DNA from 2 places in the Paenibacillus oryziterrae genome. Region 1 is predicted to be linked to the other one. Evidence: a T-box and tRNA genes for the amino acid it is inferred to sense, from the RefSeq annotation. Region 1 holds a T-box; the other holds one or more tRNA genes.
The links. A T-box is a leader RNA that pairs with one kind of tRNA and senses whether it is charged. The one in region 1 lies ahead of ACAN55_RS08565 (valine--tRNA ligase), so its partner is inferred to be a tRNA-Val.
Positions count from the first base shown of each region.

Region 2: it has a tRNA-Val gene. The T-box ahead of ACAN55_RS08565 (valine--tRNA ligase) is inferred to sense a tRNA for this amino acid. The anticodon was not compared.

Region 1 is NZ_JBGJZO010000005.1:198,207-215,272, reverse strand. Features, by position in the region: gene radC (RadC family protein) at 1-326, opposite strand, end outside; gene ACAN55_RS08610 (Maf family protein) at 344-955, opposite strand; gene ACAN55_RS08605 (DUF4321 domain-containing protein) at 978-1,223, opposite strand; gene ACAN55_RS08600 (SPOR domain-containing protein) at 1,369-2,526, opposite strand; gene ACAN55_RS08595 (glycosyltransferase family 4 protein) at 2,609-3,790, opposite strand; gene ACAN55_RS08590 (ATP-binding cassette domain-containing protein) at 4,029-4,559, opposite strand; gene ACAN55_RS08585 (GGDEF domain-containing protein) at 4,858-5,979, opposite strand; gene ACAN55_RS08580 (GGDEF domain-containing protein) at 6,173-7,393, opposite strand; gene murC (UDP-N-acetylmuramate--L-alanine ligase) at 7,527-8,903, opposite strand; gene ACAN55_RS08570 (bifunctional folylpolyglutamate synthase/dihydrofolate synthase) at 8,910-10,286, opposite strand; gene ACAN55_RS08565 (valine--tRNA ligase) at 10,292-12,970, opposite strand; T-box leader at 13,082-13,366, opposite strand; gene ACAN55_RS08560 (LysM peptidoglycan-binding domain-containing protein) at 13,435-14,595, opposite strand; gene ACAN55_RS08555 (RluA family pseudouridine synthase) at 15,129-16,076, opposite strand; gene hemL (glutamate-1-semialdehyde 2,1-aminomutase) at 16,073-17,066, opposite strand, start outside.
Region 2 is NZ_JBGJZO010000011.1:182-4,865, reverse strand. Features, by position in the region: gene metG (methionine--tRNA ligase) at 1-1,537, shown strand, start outside; gene ACAN55_RS13320 (HAD family hydrolase) at 1,689-2,312, shown strand; gene ACAN55_RS13315 (response regulator) at 2,436-2,798, opposite strand; tRNA gene ACAN55_RS13310 (tRNA-Val) at 3,054-3,125, shown strand; gene ACAN55_RS13305 (serine O-acetyltransferase) at 3,223-3,744, opposite strand; gene ACAN55_RS13300 (hypothetical protein) at 4,152-4,586, shown strand.

The DNA.
Region 1 (17,066 bases):
CGGATGATTACAGGCTCATTCAGCCGCGAATTGGCCATGCGTCTTCCAAGCTCTATACCAGCCTTTAATTGAACGGCCTTTGCAGGTCCGATTCCTTTAATGGAAGTCAGTTCTTTAATACTAAGATCTGCCAGTTGACGGATACCGCCTGACTGGCTCAGTATACGCTGCGCTATGCCGATTGCAGATTCCCTGCGTGTTCCTGTCCGCAGCAGAATGGCAAGCAACTCGGCTTGACTTAATGATTCAGCCCCATATTGCATCATGCGCTCTCTTGGTCGTTCATCATGGGGGAGGTCCCGCAGCATCAACAATCGCGACTCCATCCCGATCCCTCTTCTCTTTACTCCCCGCGGGCATTTAACACCTGGATGCCAAACCGTGAGAGCATATCTCCAAGCAGCGCCAAAGGCAAGCCAACCACATTGAAATAGCAGCCTTCAATCTTCTCCACCAAAGTGGAGCCAAGTCCTTGTATAGCATAAGAACCAGCTTTGTCCGCGGGCTCTCCGGTAGCCACATAGGCTTTAATCTCTTCAGGGCTTAACCCTCTCATTGTTACATTCGTGACCCGGTGCTCCACCGATATTATACCCTCAGGCATCCGGATACAAGCCACCCCGGTGTATACCTTGTGGGTGTTGCCTTGCAGTGCTGTGAGCGTGGCGATACTATCCTGCTCGTCCACCGGTTTACCGAGAATAAGATTATCATGGACCACTATAGTGTCGCTCCCGATAATAACGGCATTCCGTTCAGCATTCAAAGTCATTGTCGCTTCCGCCTTGCGCTGTGCAAGGACAGAGACAATCCGCTCCGGTGTCCATCCCGGCGGTGTGCTTTCGTCTGTATCTGTGACTGCCACTTCAAAGGGCAGACCCAGCAGAGATAACAGCTCTCTGCGACGAGGTGAACCTGAGGCTAGGATCAGAATGGGTGAGTTCGCATCATTCACGGGTTTAAACGCCCTTTCCTGGCTACAGCCTGCGGTACATCCATACGGCAGCAATAATACCGATCAGACTAAGCAGACATAACTTCATTTGAATGGTGATGTCATAAGTGAAAATATCCAAATCCGCTTGGGGTGACCACTTGATCATGGTCGATTTCGTTAAAAAGGAGAGAGCTTTTACGGGCTCCAGCAGCTTGGCGATCCACGCCCCGGCTAGCCAGCCCAGAATCAGAAATAACAGCAGTGTTCCTACATTTTTCTTCTTCATCTCAGTCTTCCCTCGCCATTTTTTGACACCCATATTATTATACGGTGAAACGGAGTTCAATACAAACGCAAAATCCGACCCCAAAAGTGGTAATCATTACCGGGTCGGATTTATTATTGATTTAATAGTCGGTAAGACCTATGTGTTATTGAAGGGCGGCAAGCAATTTTTTCTGGCCCGCCAGATAGTCCATCATTGAACCTTGAACCTCCCACAGCAGACCGTCCGATTTATTCTTGTTGTATTCATTTAGTGCGGAAATTCCCTGAGCCATCGACTTTTTAAGGTTAGCAGAAATCTCGAGCGCCGCCATCGGCAGCCCGCTTTCCAGCGCCTTGATCGCCTCGCTCCATTCCAGATGAAGATTGCTGACATCAGCAGTTTGGACCGTTGAGGTTCTGCTTAATAAAGAAGCGGATAAGGAACTAAGTTCTCCTAGTAATCTACCGCTAACGTCAAAATAATGATCAACACTCTCCGCAGTTCCATTATAATTCAGCTCTGCAGCAGCAGGTAGAGTGACCTCCCTGACATACAATTCGATCCCCTGCGCTTTCAGCCCATTGCTGAGCAGCTTGGCCTGCTCGCGGTCCGGGGAAATCCCAGCATATACCCGGTTACTCTCTGTCTGGTCCAGCCCGGCAGCAAGTCCGGCTGTCAGCAACTCCTCCTGTGCCTGAACCGCTCCCTCTGGTGTACTAAAAACACCATACTGCAGCAAATAGTAACTTTGACCTGCAACCTGTACAGAAATCAGGACTTTGCTCCCGCTGCCACTATCTGCAATCGGCAAGCCGGATGTTCCGGTTCCGGCGGGTTCCTGGGCAGCATTACCATTCTGTGCCCCGGCTTTGGCAGAGTTCACAGATTCATCAGCCAGTCCCCCCGGTAATCCGCCTCCATGAAAAAAAGAGAGTGCCACATATCCAAACAACAGCCCTATACCGATTGCTGCGACAACCGACGCCACAAATTTCCATAAATGCGAAGGACGGCGGGAGTGATAAGCACCATTGTTTTTTCCGTCAGTCAAACCAGGTTGTGGATCTACCTGCCACGGGTTTTCTTCGTCCTGATGAATCGAAGAGTCCTCCCACAGCTCAGGATAAACCTCAGTTTGAAAGAAGTTCTGCTGCACATCACGGCTATCCAGATACGCATAATAAGGGTCCTCAGTATCCTGACGTTGTTGTGCAGGATCAAATTCAACCACATTGTTATACCTTGCATCCGGCTTGTGATCCTCCAACGTATGCTTATCCTTCCCGGTATCGAAACGAAAAGTCATTTTTCCGTTACTCACAATACACACCTCACCTTGTCTCATCTATAAAGAAATATATGATAGACAATAGAGAGCTATGCAGCGTTGAGACAATATCCCTTTAGACAAGACTCAGCACCTTCTCCTTGACGCTTCCAGCTTCATAATGGGTCATCAACGTCTGCATGGCATGTCCGGCTACATGAACATTCAATTCGTAATCCTGAAACAGCCTGACCACTTTGTCTGCAAATTCCGCAGCATTATCAGCAATCATAATATCATAGGCATCTTCATACAGAAGTCCTTCGGCTCCCACAGAAGTCGAGACCACCGGGGTGTTCAGCGCCCAAGACTCCAATATTTTCAACCTGGTACCGCTTCCTTCCAGCAGAGGCGCGATGACAACCTTAGATCGTCGTATATAGTCAGCCACACTACTCACGTAACCTGTAATCACTATAGAGTCATCCAGTGCCGCCAGAGCTTCAACCTCCGGATGCACATCACGGCCTACGATATACCACTTCACTTCCGGGATCCGTGCTTTAACTAAGGGATAAATCTCCCTATAAAAATACTGCGCCGCATTCACATTGGGAAAATAGTTCATATTGCCCGGGAGTATAATCCAATTTTCTTTCACCGCTGGCTCCCCGCTGGTATACGCCGAAATAGAGATGAAATTAGGAATCACGTGCACCTTGCCGGAATTCCTTGGTGATAATCTTTTAAATGAAAGACCATCATTCTCGGAAGTTGTGAGCAGCAGATCGGTCTTATTCATCAGCTTTAGTTCATCTCTGCGGGTCCAAAGCACATTCAGCTTAAAATAAAGCCGCTGTATCCCCTTCTTCTTTCCGGCCAACTGCGCAGATAAGCCGCTTTCGTAATTATGGGCATCTGTGATGATATTCGCCTTTGGCAGCGCCGACTTCACAATATCAATGCAACTGCCTAGCAGACTATGGGAGATAAATACATTCCGGTATTTTTTGCTGCGGCAGAGCTCCCAGATTTTATTCTTCATATCCACATCGATGTGGCTCATGTAAGAGCAGTTACGCAGCTTGTAGAGTGAGCGCAGCATGGCTTTCCTATAGGTCATTGTCCGCTCTACCTCATGAACTATTGCCTTATCGACAGGGGCTGCAGGGGCAGCCGGCTTATCCCTCCTGTATGTAACCAGATCCACATCATACTTCGCTAGCAGTATATTCAAAATATTGCCTGTTCTCAGCTTCCCTCCACTATCCTGGGGAAAAGGATTCTCCGCAGAAATAAATAGCAGCTTCTCTTTCATTTCTCTTCTCCTCACCCGTGCGTATATTTCTATATTTATAGTTATATACCCAATTATCAGGTGATTATTGTAGATTTATGGATTTATCTAAAGAAAATTACAAATTATGCTTAAATAAAAAAAAGGCCATCCGATGATCGGAGGCCTGAAGGATATAGAAGATGCACTGGGGGAGCATCCTCTTATTCGAGATTGCTCTTTTACTAATATATTTAGCTTGTGTTAAGAGAGTAATAGACTAAGTTATATTCAGTGTTAAAGAATACATCAGTATTCCCGTAAAGAGATCTCTTGTTTCACGGTATCTGAGGGAACATGCTTTCCGAGGTAATAATCCGTATCGGCAGCCTTGATGAACTGGGGTCCAAGCAGCGGGTTGCATTCCACTGCCAGATTGAGCTTCCCGGCAATCATCGCTATTCCAATCAATCCCCGCCCTGTTCTTCGGAAGACGGCCGATATAAATATTCTCCGCCACCGTCAGATTGGCACAAAGATTAATCTCCTGATACACCGTGCTGATACCGGCATCCTGTGCATCCTGAGGGGAGCTGATTTGCAGTCTTTGCCCTGCCAGATAGGCACTTCCCTCATCCATCTCATATACACCGGTCAACACCTTAATCAGCGTAGACTTTCCTGCCCCGTTCTCTCCCATCAAGGCATGAATTTCACCCCGTCGCAGCGTGAAGCTCACCTCTCTAAGAGCCTTTACTACGGGAAAGGATTTACTGACATTCTCCATCCGCAGCAGTACTTCCTCACTCATGAACAGCACCTTCTTTCAATCCGTGGCGGCCTTTCAAAGACCGCAGAAATAGCCGTTGGTTCTGGCCTTCTTCTATATTGTAGGGTGCTGCTTGCTGATCGTATTTAGAGAGAAAAGCTTATTTTTGCGAAATTCGGACATTTAATAAGAAGCAACGGCTGCGGCGTCCTTACAGTGACGGCACCCGTTGCTCGTAAAAACACAAGGTAAAGGATAATGTGAACTACTACTTTCTTGTATTCTAAAAAAAGCCGCAAGCCTCCGGGCGATTCCCGAGACTTGCGGCTTTGCAATCATGCTAGTACTGCACCATGACTCTCATTACACAATTTCTGCCGTGCTTTTTGGCTTGATAAAGTGCCTTGTCGCATATTTTAAAAAGGGTATTTAGAGAAATCCGCTCTGTTGGGATTACAGTAACCACACCAATACTGACCGTATAGTTTATCTGCATTCCGTTAACATCCGCCTCTAGAATGGAGGTTCTCAGCCGCTCGGCAATCTCACCGCTGGCGGCTTCACCCGCGCGCGGCAAAAGCACGGCGAATTCCTCTCCGCCAAATCTGCCGAACAGATCCTCCCGGCCCAATACACGCTCCATGGCCGCCGTGAAATTACGCAGCACCTTATCTCCTGCATCATGTCCGTATGTGTCATTAACATTCTTGAAGTGGTCGATATCCAGCAGCAGAAAAGAATACGGCTGGCCCTCACCGGCGACTTCAGCAATTAAGGACCGCGAGCGCAGCATAAAGGACCTGCGATTTAAAATACCTGTGAGCTCATCATATGTAGCCACTCGTTCCAGCTCTATATAGGATTGTTCTCGGAGCAGCAGCATAAAGCCCGCAGAGCCCAGAAAGATGAACAGATAGGCCGCGATGTAAAACAGCGCGATTATCCTTTCAATAATAACCCTCTCCAGATTGTGCTCCGAAATGAACACCCCTGCCCGGATCATAAACACAACAATGATAAACATGTACATAAGCCCCATCAGTTTCTGGAGCGGAGATCCAATCCGATTCATCCAGAGCACATATGCCGGATACAGGAAAAACAGTACTCCTTGAAGAGAGAGGAACGCAAGCAGAAACCTCAGGTCGCTGCCAAAGAGATTCAGAATCACAGCCCCGGCACAACTAAATCCTGCCATGATGATATAGTTGACCTTCACTCTGTTGCTGTACATCCCTAAAATAAGGAGCTGTGAAACAGCTTCTAAAGCTCCGCCAGCACTAAAAATCACAATAGATAGCGTAAAGAGGTTCCGGTGATCCAAAATATGCGGATATATCAGCAGCAGCCAGAATACGGTTTGCAATCCTTTTGCCGCCACGAATACCATTGAAGTCATATCCTTGGGATAACGGGAACGGTAAGCAATGACCAGCAGTACTGTTAACAGATTACCCAGCATAAACGTGAGCAGCAGTGTTGGAACATCAAGAACAAAGTAAATAGTTTCACCACCCTAGTACATTAACGCAATATGTTTCACTATACTATTTTTACCTGGCAGGCGGAAGTTTTTATTTCCCATATTTCAAAAAATACTCCTGCCCGCCCAAGTAGCGTCAGGAGTATTCAGAGAGCTTTGATTCACATGTTCCCTACAGCCACCGGCCCCGTACGACACGGTTCCGCCCTTCCAGCTTCGCCCGGTAAAGCGCCTTGTCGCTGAGTTTATACAGCATGTCCAGCGGGGTTCGCCGATTGGGAACAAGCGTGACAACTCCAATACTGACAGTAACCTTCAGTGAAATGCCCGGAAAGACTACATCCATGACGGCCTTCCTCAGAAGCTCCGCCTTACGGTCGCACTCCACCTCATCCACAGCACCCAGCAGGATCGTAAATTCCTCGCCGCCGAACCTGCCGAACAAATCTCCCTGATCCAGATTCTGCTGTATTACCCTGGCAAAGTTGGTCAGCACCTTATCACCGGTATCATGACCATAGGTATCGTTCACCTGTTTGAAATGATCGATATCCAGAACCATCAGGGAGACACGCTCCATATTCTTGACCGCCGTCGTAATCTTCTGCTGCGCCTGGATAATGAACGATCTGCGGTTAAGGATACCCGTCAGCTCGTCATAGGTAGCCACTTTTTTCAAATCCTCATAGGACTGCTCTTTGGAGAGAAGAATGAAACCAGCCGTTCCAAGGATTAAGAACATGTACATGCCTATGTAATAGAGCTGTTGAACCACATTCGGAGTAAATACCGTCATCAGTCCGGAAGCTGTCAGCGCGGCGATTCCCCTCCCCAGCATGCTGAAGGCGATAATATAGTAAAGGCTGCCCATGATCTTTTGCAGAGGAGTTCCATGTTTGTCAGCACTTAAATGATAAGCCGGATACACAATAAATAGGGCTGTCCAAAACGAAGCAGAAGCAATCCTCAGGTTGGATTCGTTATTGAAGATAAAGATAATCCCATAAGTTAAGGTGCTGGCTGCAGCCAGGAATACATAATAGTGCTTGACCCTGCGCGTGAACATTCCCATCATCATTAACAGGGCAATAAGCTCAAGGCATCCCCCGGCAAGCATCAGTAAATTGACGAGTGGCAGGGACAGCCAGGAGGGCACCCCGGTGAGCAGAGTCAGACCGCTCCATGAAGCCGCTTGCAGCCATTTCGAGAGTACGAAAAATGAAGAGGCGGAGTCCTTAGGATAACGGAGGCGGTACGCAGAAATGAGAAGTACTATAAACAGATTTCCAAATATAAGCGAAAATAGCATGGTTCTGATATCGAAAGCAGGGTTCACCTTTACACCACCATAATATGCGCAGGAATTCCCGGCAATGGAATTGTCCTTATCCAACTATCAACAGTACCGTTTCTGCCCGAAATATACAAGAGCAACCTTATCCTGTATAAAAAAAGCGTGCTCCCGTTCGGTATCCGAAAACGGGAACACGCTTTCTATTTCTAATCCAAAGTGGTCCTATGGTAGCCTATCGTTTCTTTAAAATATCAGCAAGTGTGTGGCTTACTTTCCAGATATCGCCCGCACCCATAGTAATCACCAGATCGCCTGGAGCAATCCGGTCCTCCAAATCAGCCAGCACATCTTCCTTTTTAGGCAGATAACGCGCACCAGCATTGCTATTCTGCACGATGAGCTCGACAAGCTTCGCCGAGGTTACCCCCTCAATCTGCTTCTCGCCGGCAGGTGAATAAATATCCGTGATGATAACCTCGTCGGCCTCCGAGAAGGCACGACTAAATGCATCCAGCAGAAAAAAGGTCCGTGTGTAGCGCTGAGGCTGGAACACGGCAATAATTCGTTTGCCTGTTGCCTTCGCAGCGCTAATCGTCGCCTGGATTTCAGTTGGGTGATGAGCATAGTCATCAATAACAAGAATATCATTCACTTCACCAAGCACTTGAAACCGCCGCTTGGCACCATTAAATTTCACTATAGCCTCAGCAATTGAAGAGAAAGGAATGCCTGCTTTCAAACAAGCAATTACTGTAGCCATCGCGTTGTAGAGGTTATGCTGTCCGGGAACAGACAACTCAATCCGGCCCAGAGTCTCACCGTAACCACTCATGGTGAATGACAATTGGCGGTCTCCGAGCACAATATCGGAAGCCAGATAATCCGCTGACTGGGATTGAATGCCGTAAGTAATGACCTTGCCCTTAACTTCCGGCAGCAGGGAGATAACATTCTCATCATCCACACACACGATTGCGGTTCCGTCTTCCGCAAGATGATTCATAAATTGCACATAAGCTGCTTTTAAACGATTGAAATCACCACCATAATTCTCCAGGTGATCCGCTTCAATATTAGTCACAATGCCAAGCCAAGGGTGATACTGGAGGAAAGAGCCGTCGCTTTCATCGGCCTCGGCTACAACAAACTCCCCTTTTCCCGCTTTGGCGTTGGTACCTACGTTCATGATCTCTCCGCCGATAATGTATGTGGGATCCACACCACACTCTTCCATTACAAGTGCGATCATCGATGAGGTTGTTGTCTTGCCATGTGCACCAGCTACAGCTACCCCTTTACGCTCATTCAGCAAACGCGCCAGCATCTGCGAACGATGGATGATCGGGATATTAAGCCGCTCCGCTTCCACCCATTCTACATTGTCATTGGACAATGCCGTAGAATAGACAACAAGATCCGCACCTTTAACCTGCTCTGCCGTGTGCCCGATATACACCTTGGCACCTTTGGCAATTAATTTCTCCGTCAGTTCCTGAGCAGCCACGTCCGAGCCTGTGACGGTATAACCCATCTCCAGCATCACACGGGCAATAGCGCTCATCCCGTAACCGCCAATCCCTATAAAATGAACACGTTCCGTATTATCCAACAGTTGTCACCAGCCTTTTTCAGAATCGGGTTGCTGCAAAATTGCGCCGCGCACATCTGCGATTAAATACAGCGTTCCGGAAACGACCGCCAAATCGTCCTCTGACGTCCGCGCCTTCAGCAGTTGCAGCGCCTTACCCCAATCATGCTCTACTATAATTTCCAAATGCTCTTTTGCATATTTCTTCCGCAGACTCTCCACGATTCCACGCAGGTTCTCCGCGTCCATTTTCTTCCGGAAATCCGGTTCGGTCAGGATGAGCGTATCCACTATAGGCAGTATATGCTTCAAATATGATTCATGATGCTTGTTTGAGAGCATGCCCATAAGCAAATTTAATTTGCGGTACGTGTAGAACTGTGGAAGACTTCTGGCCAGGCTTTCGGCGCCTTCCGGATTATGAGCCCCGTCCAGCACAATTCTTGGAGAAGTACTGACCTCTTCCAGTCTTCCCGCCCAGAACGTATCACGAAAGCCCTTCAATACATCTTCATCATCAAGAATAAACGCCATATACTGGCGGAGTACCTCCAGTGCCATCATGGCTCCGGCGGCATTCGCGATTTGATGGTCGCCTTTCATGGCAATTTCTATATTGATGCTGCGGAACGGCCCCTTAAAGGTGAAAGCTTGTACGCCGCTGCCGATGCCATTGCTTTCATAGGTGAAATCTTCTCCTGCCAGATATAGCGTACTCCGGCATTCAGCCGCTTTGTTCTTTAGCACGGCTAAAGCTTCCGGTTGGTTCACACAACTGACCACAGGTACTCCTGGTTTGATAATACCCGCTTTCTCCGTTGCAATCAGCTCCAGTGTATCGCCAAGCACATCTGTATGGTCGTAACCCACATTAGTAATCACCGACACAATTGGCGTAACAATATTCGTTACATCCAGCCTTCCCCCAAGCCCTGTCTCCCATACGACCACATCAGGATAACATTCCTGCGCGTAATACAGAAGAGCAAGCACTGTTGCCACCTCGAACATGGTAGGGGAACCAAGTTCAGTCGCTGCTATTTCTTCCACCAGCGGAAGAAGAATATTAGCCAGTTTAGTCAGTATCTCCTCCGGTATATCCTCACCATTATACTGAAACCGGTTCGTGAATTTCGTAATATAGGGGGACGTAAATGTCCCCACGGTATACCCGCTTTGCAGCAGAACACTTGTCAAAAAAGCACAGGTCGAGCCTTTGCCGTTCGTCCCGGCTACATGAATGAACTTCAGTCTACGCTCGGGATGTCCCAGACGCTCCATCAGCAAGTCAACCCGTTCGAGACCTGGACGGATGCCAAACGGGATGAGGCTGTTGATCCAGTCTACAGCCTCACTATAAGTCCCTAAAGGGGCGGTTCTGCCGCCCCCAAGTATATCTTCCATGTTCTTTATCCTCTCAGCTCTGCGATGCGGGCAAGAACTTTCTCTCGTTTGGCGGAGTAATCCGCCTGCTTGGACCGTTCCTCTTCGATGACTTTGGCCGGTGCCTTGGCTACAAAGCCCTCGTTGCCCAGCTTCTTATCCACACGCTCCACTTCACTGTTCAGAACCTGTACTTCCTTCTCCAGACGGGCAATTTCCTGATCGATGTCGATCAGACCCGATAATGGTAAAAGAAGCTCAGCTCCTGTAACGACAGCGGACATAACCTTCTCCGGCGTTTCCGGATTTAGTCCCGCCGCGAAGGACGATGTGTTGCAGAAACGGCTGATATAGCTGTCATTGCGGGTGATGATACCCAAAGTAGCTTCATCCGCAGCTTTGACGATCAGATCTACCTTCTTACTCATCGGCACATTTACCTCAGCGCGGATATTACGCACAGCCCGAATCATGTCCATCAGCAGGTTCATCTCCGCAACCGCTTCGGCATTCTCCAGGGCAGCGTCGTACTCAGGCCAAGCCGCAAGTGTGATGGTCTCACCCTCATGCGGCAGATGCTGCCAGATTTCCTCTGAAATAAACGGCATAAACGGATGAATCAGGCGCAGCGTGCGATCCAGCGTATAGGCCAATACAGACTGTGTCTTAGCTTTGGCATCGGCATCCGAACCGTAAAGCGACAGCTTCGCGAACTCGATATACCAGTCGCACAGATCATCCCAGATGAAATTGTACAGCTGGCGGCCGATCTCGCCAAATTCGTATGTGTCCATTAGACGCGTAATTTCGCGGGAAGTTTCGTTCAGGCGGTGCAGAATCCAGCGGTCAGCCGTTCCGAGATTGCCCGTAATATCGATATCCCCAAAGTTCACACCTTCCAGATTCATGAGTGCAAAGCGTGAGGCATTCCAGATCTTGTTCGCGAAATTCCGCGCCTGCTCTACCTTCTCCCAGCGGAACCGCAGGTCCTGACCGGCGGTGCTGCCGGTAGAAATCATATAGCGCATCGCATCAGCACCATATTTCTCGATAACCTCAAGCGGATCTACGCCATTGCCCAGCGACTTGGACATTTTCTGCCCTTCGGCATCCCGCACAAGTCCATGCATTAATACATCGGCAAAAGGCTTCTCCCCAGTGAATTCCAGAGCGGTAAAGATCATGCGCGCCACCCAGAAATAGATGATGTCATAGCCGGTCACAAGGACATTGTTCGGATAAAAACGCTCATAGTCCTTGCTCGTCTCATCCGGCCAACCCATTGTCGAGAAAGGCCAGAGAGCGGAGCTGAACCAGGTATCCAGTACATCCTCGTCCTGTTTCAAATCATCCAGGCCGCTGATTCTGCGTGCTTCTTCCTCATCACGGGCCACAACAATCTCACCAGTAGATTCGGAATACCAGGCCGGAATACGGTGACCCCACCACAGTTGACGGGAGATACACCAGTCACGGACATTTTCGATCCAGTTCAGATAGGTCTTCTCAAAACGTTCAGGTACAAAATTAATGCCATTGCCGCTCTTCTGTGCGGAGATTGCCGCTTCAGCCAGCGGTTGCATTTTAACGAACCATTGTGTGGACAGATAAGGTTCTACTACGGCGCCGGAACGCTCGCTGTGTCCTACCTGATGCACATGATCTTCAATAGAGATCAGAACACCCTGTTCCTTCAGATCGGCTGTAATCGCCTTACGGCAGTCACTGCGGTCCAATCCCTTATATGGTCCGGCTTCATCATTCATTGTGCCGCTTTCATCCATTACGTTGATCTGCGGAAGATTGTGGCGCAAACCTACCTCAAAGTCATTGGGGTCATGTGCCGGGGTAATTTTAACCGCTCCGCTGCCAAACTCTTTGTCTACATACTCGTCAGCAATTACCGGGATTTCACGGCCGATAATCGGCAGCACCAGCATTTTACCGATCAAGTGTTTATACCGGTCATCTTCTGGATGAACTGCCACCGCTGTATCGCCCAGCATTGTCTCCGGGCGGGTGGTGGCAACTGTAATCGAACCGCTTCCGTCTTTGAGCGGATAACGCAGATGATACAGATGACCATTAACTTCCTTGTATTCTACCTCAATATCCGACAAAGCCGTACGGGCTGCAGGGTCCCAGTTGATAATACGTTTACCGCGGTAAATCAGGCCCTTCTCGTACAATTTAACAAATACTTCACGAACCGCTTTGGACAGACCATCGTCCAGGGTGAAACGCTCGCGTGAGTAATCAAGAGAGAGGCCCATCTTGGCCCATTGCTCGTGAATCGTTGCCGCATATTGATCTTTCCAGTCCCAGACCTGCTCCAGGAACTTCTCACGGCCGAGGTCATGTCGTGAGATCCCCTGTTGGCGGAGCTTCTGCTCTACCTTCGTCTGGGTAGCAATTCCCGCGTGATCCGTACCAGGCAGCCATAATGTATCAAAGCCCTGCATCCGCTTGGTGCGGATCAAGATATCCTGAAGTGTGAAATCAAGCGCATGTCCGATATGAAGCATCCCTGTTACGTTGGGAGGAGGAATCACAATGCTGTAAGGCTGTGCATCCGGGCGCTGGCCCGCACGGAAATATCCACCCTCGCTCCAATAGGGATACCATTTCTGCTCCGCTGCTTTGGGATCATAGGTTGTAGGCATACTGTTCTTTGAAGCTTGTGCCTCTGTGTGTTCCTCCGTCATATCCTGCTGGCCCGCCAAATCTGCCTGCGTCAGGTTGTTATGTTCAGCCATAGTTCTGATACCTCCGTTAATGTCAAGATCCTTGTATTTAAATACAAAAAGGCCCTCGTCTCAAAGGACGAAAGCCATTCTTTCGCGGTACCACCTTTGTTTCGCGTTAAGAAAAAGAAACACCACTCCGGCTTGATTCATCTCCCCGGCGGCTTAACGCGACACTTATGCAGATAACGGCTGCTGCCGGCCACGTCCTACACTGCTTCACTATAGTGAAGACAGATTCAGACAGGCGACTCCGGGGCGACTTCGGCTGGCATGCATCCTGCGGAATTTCACAGCTGTTACTAATTCCGCTCTCTGAAGGGCTGACCGCCTACTCTTCCCGTTCCCAGTCTTTGACCAGATATTGCTTACTCCATAATACCTGTAGAGTCAAGCTTTAGTCAACCTGGGATACGTACAAAGCCTTAAGGGATATACAAAACCTGGCCTTCCTCAACATTCTGTCCGGAGAGGCGGTTATACATTCCCAGCTCGCGGGCACTCAGATGATATTTCTCGGCTATGGTATCCAAAGTATCTTCACGCTGGACGATGCAGAGACGTACCTTGCGGAATAAATCGGCACCTTCCACACCGCCGATGAATCTGCTCTTCCATTCGGTATCTCTGGCTGAACTAATTGCAGCTGCAGCCGGAGCAGCCTCCAGAGCCTGTGCTTCCTCCAGCTCTTTACGGGAGCGGCTGGAGTTCAACAGAGCGGAGAATGTCATCGGCTTATGGTCTTCTGCCTTGGCTGCCTTTTTGCTGCCCAAAGCAATTTTCACATCCGGTTTCTCTTCTTGTACAGGGGGAGCTTCTTCTGCAATAACTTCCTCCTCAGCAGGAAAAGGCATCAGTTCTGGAGCATTTTCAAGATTTTCGATCTTCTCTGGATAGACATCTTCAATGTAGGTCTCATTGCTCACCTCAGAAGCAGCGGGCTCCTCACTGCGTTCATTGACGTATGCCCCCAAATTCCAGATCTCTGCTGCCGGCCGGACACTCTCTGGCTCCGCGTCATCCTTCTGTTCATTCGTTAAGCTGTGAGTATGGACGATAAGCCCCTCGGCGGATTCATCCACTTCACCTTCTCCAAAGGTCCATAGCGAATTCTCATACAAGGCATCACTTTCTTGCTCACCAGCAGCATTAATACCTTTTAGCCGTTCTTCCTCTGGACTGTAGGCAACTGTGTACTCTTCCTGCTGCCAGACCGGCAGCGATTCCGCTCCTCCGATTCCCCGGAGGGAGAGTACCCCTGTTATGTTCACACTGCGCATTGTAAGAAGATCAATATCGAAATTCTCAATCTCCACCCCTATGTCTTCAATCGAGCTGACGCGGGTCAGCGGTACTGTAATCTCAACAGGAATGGCGTGTTCCAGGCGCTGTGTTCTGTCATCTTCACTCCGGTAGAGGCCGGTCAGCAGCAGCTGTCCATACAGCTCTGCCCGGTCCTCCCGCTGAATGACCTGGATTTCCGGGATCAGTTCAACCTCTTCCAGCTCAGCGATTCCCGGGAGCTCCTGAGGGAGATGAACGCGTTCATAAATATCAAACCGCAAGCCGTGGGACTGGTCAAACACGGGAATTGTCCTCCTTCTTGGCATAATCTAACCCTAAGACAAACTCAGAGTATGGGCCCAAACTGTTACTCCCCTCATGTATATGCATAAAAAATGGACACATGACAATTTTGCGGTGTCCTAATGCACTGACACAGGCCCATTCTCTGAGGGATACCATGATATCTAGCGTAAGATAGGTGCGCACCCTGCTCCTGCTTGTTCTGCGTACACATTGAGATCAATACCCCAAGCTCCTCCATACGGCTGAAATAGCTCCAGACCGGTCCTGCAGCCTCAAGTAAGCCTCACCTGCCTCAAAGCCGTATCGCCCCAGTTCAAACTGCGAGATTCCATATTCCTGATGCTATCTTCTCCCTCTATTCAAATTGCGGACTTCTGTAAGCTGCAAACAATAACGTATTATATGTCAGACCGGAATATGAGGACATGGATAGATGTTTCTATTCCAACACTTTGGGCTTATCATTCACCCACACGACAAAAAGGACCCCTACCGCTATTCGGTTAGGGTCCTTTGATATTAAAGATGTCTATAAGTGAGATTCTCCGCTTGCCCGATATTGATTGCACAGAGTAACCATATCTTCTGGCAGCGGGTCCTGAATCTCCAGCTGTTCTCCGCTCCATGGATGCCTGAATGCCAGCGAAACACCGTGCAGAGCTTGGCGGTTGAAATGCTCAACCTTTAGCTTTGGCGTGCTCTCCCCATAAAGGGGATCGCCAAGTAGCGGATGCCCCATATGGCTGAGATGGACACGAATCTGATGGGTGCGGCCTGTCTCCAGCATTACGTGCAGCAGGCTCGCCCGTTCCCACACCTCGCAGCTGATGATTCTGGTAACCGCCGGCTGACCCCCAGGTGATACCCTTCTGCGGGCCGAATGATGGCGGTCCTTACCGATCGGCAGATCAATAACCTTTAGAGACGGGAGCACTTTCCCCTGTACAACTGCAGCATACAGCCGGGATATGGCCTTGGCCCGCATCGCTTCGTCCAGCACAAGTTGGGCGAATTCGTTCTTAGCATAGAGCACTGGGCCTGTGGTGTCCTTGTCCAGACGATGAACATGGCGGACGGCTGTCGCCTCACCGGAAGATGTGTAATGGGCTGCTACCAGATGATCAAGCGTAACAGCCCCTCCACTTCCGTCGGGATGAACAGCCACCCCCGCCGGCTTATGAACGACAAGGCAGAAATCATCCTCATACAGAACCTCTAAGGGTTCCCATACCGGTTCAATACCAGTCTCCCTTTCAGGGAACAGGGCGATCCGAAGGCGGTCACCTTGCATGGCAATTCCGCCTTCCTTACGCAGGCGTAAAAGCAGCTTCTCCGGCATACCTACCGTCTCCAGCAGCCACCGGTCCACTGCAGCATCTTTGTCTTCCGCTCCGGTTAGTATTTTGCCGGGAGTAACCTCCAGCCATTTACCGCGTCTAGCCCAGCGGCCTCCGCCCAATGCTTCCAAGGTCATCATAAAGCCTTAAGCGCCTGGCGATGTGCTTCTATTGTATCGTCTATATCCTGAATGCTATGCACCGCTGATACAAACATGCCTTCGAACTGGGAAGGCGGTACGCTGATGCCGCGGTTCAGCATTTCACCGAAGTAACGGCGGAACGTATCCAGGCTGCTGCTCTTGGCCGTATCATAATTAATAACCGGACCTTCTGTGAAGAAAGGGCACACCATGGAGCCGACCCGATTAATGGTCAACGGCACCCCAGCTTCAATGGCATTCTGTCTCAATCCATCCTCCAGCCGGCTTCCCATCTGTTCCAGGCGTTCATAGACTTCCGGCGTCAGCAGCTTCAATGTAGTAAGACCCGCTGCCATCGCAAGTGGATTGCCGCTGAGCGTACCCGCTTGATAGATCGGTCCTGTTGGCGCAATGCTCTCCATAATTTCTCTGCGGCCGCCATAAGCTCCTACAGGCAGTCCTCCGCCGATCACTTTACCGAAACAAGTCAAATCGGGAGTAATGCCGTACAAACCCTGAGCACAATTCAGGCCGACACGGAAGCCAGTCATTACCTCATCACAGATGAGAAGTGCACCGTACCCCGTAGTTAACGTGCGCAAGCCTTCGAGGAATCCAGGCTGCGGTGGAACCACACCCATATTCCCGGCAATCGGCTCCACGATAATGGCAGCAATCTCACTGCCATACCGTTCAAAGGCAACTTTGACCGCTTCCAGATCATTATAAGGAACTGTGATGGTGTTAACTGCTACGCCTTCAGGTACACCGGGACTATCCGGAAGACCCAGTGTCGCTACACCGGAACCTGCCTTGATCAGCAGGCTGTCTGCATGCCCATGATAGGAGCCCTCGAACTTAAGAATTTTACTGCGGCCTGTGTAGCCGCGGGCCAACCGGATAGCACTCATCGTAGCTTCCGTTCCGGAGTTAACCATCCGCACGATATCCACCGACGGTACACGCTCGACAACCGTCTTAGCCATT
Region 2 (4,684 bases), on a different contig from region 1:
TAAAGGTGATAAGGTACTCTATGTCTCAGGCAGTGACTGCCATGGAACACCCGTTGCTGTTCAGGCCGCTCAGGAAGGCGTTACTCCGGGGGAATTCGCCGGGCATTACCATCAGGAGTTTGTCGATTGCTTCACCAAGCTGGGCTTCAGTTATGATTGCTATACACGGACAGACCAGCAGTTCCATCACACTGTAGTTCAGGAGCTATTTCTAAGGTTGCTGGATCACGGACATCTGGATAAAAAATCGATCCTGCAATGCTACTGTGAGGTGGATAACCGATTTCTACCGGATCGATACGTTGAGGGGACTTGCCCCGTTTGCGGGCAACAGGCAAGGGGCGACCAGTGCGATTATTGCTCCACACTGCTTGATCCGTCCGAACTCTTGAACCGGACCTGCAAAATATGCGGAACTACTCCTGTGGAACGGCCTACCGAGCATTTTTATTTGGCGCTTTCCCGCTTTCAAAGCCTGCTTCAGCAATATGCGGATAACCAGCAAGGCTGGAGAGAAAATGCGAACCATTTGACCCAAAGGTATTTGGAGGAAGGTCTTCAGGACCGTGCGGCTACCCGTGACTTATCCTGGGGTGTAGATGTACCTGTAGCAGGATTTGAGGATAAAAAGATCTATGTCTGGATTGAAGCCGTCAGCGGATATTTATCCGCCAGTAAACAGTGGGCTGCCGAAAGTGGCGGCAATTGGGAGGATTTCTGGCTTCACGATCGCAAAGATATCACTGCCTATTACGTACACGGCAAAGACAACATCCCTTTTCACAGCTTGATTTGGCCCGCTATTCTGCTGGGAACCGGGGGACTTCACCTGCCAGACCGTATATTTTCCTGTGAATATATGACGCTGGAAGGACAGAAATTCTCCACCAGCCGCAACTGGGCAGTCTGGGTTCCCGACATCATCAGCCGCTACCAGCCCGATTCCATACGCTACTTCCTGATTGCGAACGGTCCTGAGAAACGGGATACGGATTTCTCCTGGAGAGAATTCATTCATAGCCATAACGGTGAGCTGCTGGGTGCGTTCGGAAATTTCGTGAACCGCAACCTGGCTTACATCGAGAAATCCTTCGCAGGACAAATCCCTGAAGGAGACCTGAATCCCGACTGGGAGCATAACATCGATCTCTTATACCGGGAAGCCGGAGCCATGATTGAGGCCGGGAATTTTAAGGAAGCACTTGAATTCATCTTTTTGTACATACGCCAGGCGAATAAGTATTTCGATGAACAAAAACCCTGGATTCAAATCAAAGAAAATATTTCCGCGTGCGGAAATACGTTATACACCTGTGTGCAAATTATTGCGAACTTGGCTCAGCTGCTGCATCCGTTTATCCCATTCTCCTGTGGGAAAATTTCTAATTTCCTCTCACTTAGGCAGCCGGTGTGGCACCCTGTTTCTGTTACAGCTGGTCTCCGCATCAAACATATAGAGCTGCTGTTTGAACGGATTGATCTTAGCCGTATTGATGAGGAAACAACGCTGCTGGCCAAATATAAATCGTTGAGCTGAATGCAACCCTGCTTTACTTAACGTGTTTTCTACGTCCTAGCCGCTTCTTACAGTTCCAAGGCTGCAGAAATTTCCGGATAATAAACTCTTGACCTGAAATCCATTTCATCTTTTATGATAGATAGACAAATGCAAGGGAGCTGAAAAGTGGATGTATAAAACAGTAGTATTTGACGTGGACGGTACTTTAATTGATACAGAACAAGCAGTTATAGGATCGCTTCAGAAGCTTTTGCTAATGAATTATGGTAGAACCGTTGAAGCGGGAGAGTTATTATTTGTGCTGGGGATACCGGGCACCTATTCCCTGCCGAAGCTGGGGATCACAGATATTGACGATGCCTGTGCACAGTGGAATGTATATATGAAGGAATTTTATGATTCCATGAAGGTGTTTCCGGGAATTATGGAGGTTATGGGCACATTAAAGACCCGAAACATTCTACAAGGTATCGTCACTTCCAAGACAGACAAGGAGTTGGCCGATGATTTCGTTCCGTTTGGTCTTATGGATTACTTAACGCATGCGGTATGCGCAAATCATACAGAGAAGCATAAGCCTAATCCTGAGCCGCTGCTGAAATTCCTCGAAGTTACAGGCACCGACCCCGCCTCATCTATTTATATTGGCGATACGATCTATGATTATGAGTGTGCCCGGGATGCTGGTGTGGATTTCGGTCTGGCACTGTGGGGATGCCAGAATCATGAGCATATTCCGGCGAAATACAAGCTGGAGAAACCGCAGGATATTCTAAAGCTTGCGGGAGAATGATGAAGCGGATGAAGTACGGCTGAATTCAGCAGAAATAAGAAATCCCCTCCTTGGCTTGTGCCTAAAGGGGATTTCTTATTGGTATTTTTTCAGTCACCATCAGTCAATCGTCAAAGAATTTTCCTAAGCCAAGATCTGATTATTTACAGCTTGGACCAGACGGTCAGCGTGAAAAGGCTTAACAATGAAATCTTTAGCGCCTGCTTCTACAGCCTCAAAAACCTTCCTCTGCTGCCCCATTGCGCTGCACATGATAATGATGGCTTGGGGATCGAGTTCCTTGATTTTTCTCACGCCAGTAACACCATCCATATCCGGCATGGTGATATCCATGGTCACGATATCGGGGCGATATTGCTGATAGCCTTTTACTGCCTCGAAACCATTAGCTGCTTCTCCAACCACTTCATGGCCTGCTGCTTCCAACGCCTCGCGAATTGTCAGTCTCATAAAAGCCGCATCATCGACTATTAATACTTTTGCCATAGCAATTTGCCCCTTTAATATCATATATTGTGTAAATCATTGAAGTGACCCATTCGACAGTATTCGAGAACTGTAGGTACTAAGAACTAACATTATTCGACATTATATGAGCATATAGTAACACGAAGTGTGAGATCCAACTATGAGATTTATGACACACCAAAGACTCCCCGTCTATCTGAGGAGCACTTCAATGCCAATTATCAAAAAACATTGCCTTCCCGCTTCCACTTATGGTATTATAAATTTCGTTGCAGGACGGTAGCTCAGCGGGAGAGCACTATCTTGACAGGGTAGGGGTCATGGGTTCGAACCCCATCCGTCCTATACTGCATCATCCTTGAAACTCCTTATTCTATAAGGAGTTTTTCTGTTTTATCCCCTTTAACTATCCCCAGGAAGCTTTTTTATGTCATTCCCTCATCTATCTAGTATTTTCTGTTTTAGGTTTATCCCTTAGCAGGTTTTTTGCCGGTATTCCTACTGCCGATGCGTAATCAGGTACATCCTTAACAACTACTGACATCGCACCGATATTCGCATCGTTACCAATCAATATAGGACCAAGTATCTTTGCTCCCACTCCAATAAAGGCTCTGTCTCCAATTATTGGCTCTCCTAAGCTATTTCTGCCGCCGATGGTTACTTGATGAAAGATGGTAGCATGACTGCCGATAACTGCTTTGTGGCTAATAACGATACCATTTAAACCATGCGGCAAATGAAGATAATCACCGATCTTTGCTTGTGCATGTAATTCTCCATTAGAAAGGACTCGAACAAAAGCTAAGTCCATCACTTTATAGAGTATCCATAGCGGTTTTTTAACAATCTTACTTTTTACCCGATAGTGTACCCAGTTTCCAAAGCGATACGTAAACAAGACCATAAGCGTTTGTGGATTTTTACGGTTCGCTTTTAAATCTGTTTTAAATGACTTAATCATTTGGTCATCCTCCTTTTTTAGTAAGTGTCGCCACCTTATTCATTCATTTTCATCCAATTATACACTCAAGAATATAACTGATATGTCGAAAATTGTATTATTTAAAAATTTAGTTTTCTATGCAGAAGCATAAGTTCTACCTTGTCCATGAGCATTGGTGGATCTGACCGCGGTGTCACTTATTTCCCCTTTGCAAAAAGACCTTTTTAATGGATACGGATAATGAGGAAGAAGCCTATGATTTCATAGAGAGTTACACAAAAAAATTTCTAAATGAGCTTTACGGTGCTACATATATAGGGGCATGGAAAATTTGAATCTCTTTCAATAAATATATACCGTCCTGCGGACGAACATGTTCATATAGCTGCATATCATATCTCAAAAATAATATTGGAGGTATGCACATGGTTCGCACTCTTGATGCCCGGACATCTCAAAATGCAAGCTTTGGTAATACGATCTCTATCCCTTTACCCGCCAATACCCCTGTAGTTATCGGGCAGGTCGGCCTCAATGTAACAGATGCAGGTAGCAACATACGCGTACAATTCTCAGGAATTGCCGAGCTCGCCTTTCCAGAAACTCCTCCGTTTGATTCAGTCATTGCTTTTTCCATCGTAAGAGATGCAGAGGTTTTTCCTGTCGCTTACGCCCTCTACTCAGTAAGTGTCACCGGAGCGAATCCAAATGCTGTACAGGTCGTTAACATTACCGCATCCGATTACAATGTACCCTTTCCACCGGCGAATGAATTGGTTTATACCCTATATCTTTTTTGCACAGCAGATGCGACTCGAATAGGTATCGAGAGCTTTAATGCTGTTGCCTACTCCGATTAAGTTCATATACTTTAGTTAAGAATCTATACCACTTTATCGGTATCAGATTACACTGAGGCATAAAAACTTCCGTACCGATTCGTGTTCCACCGATATAA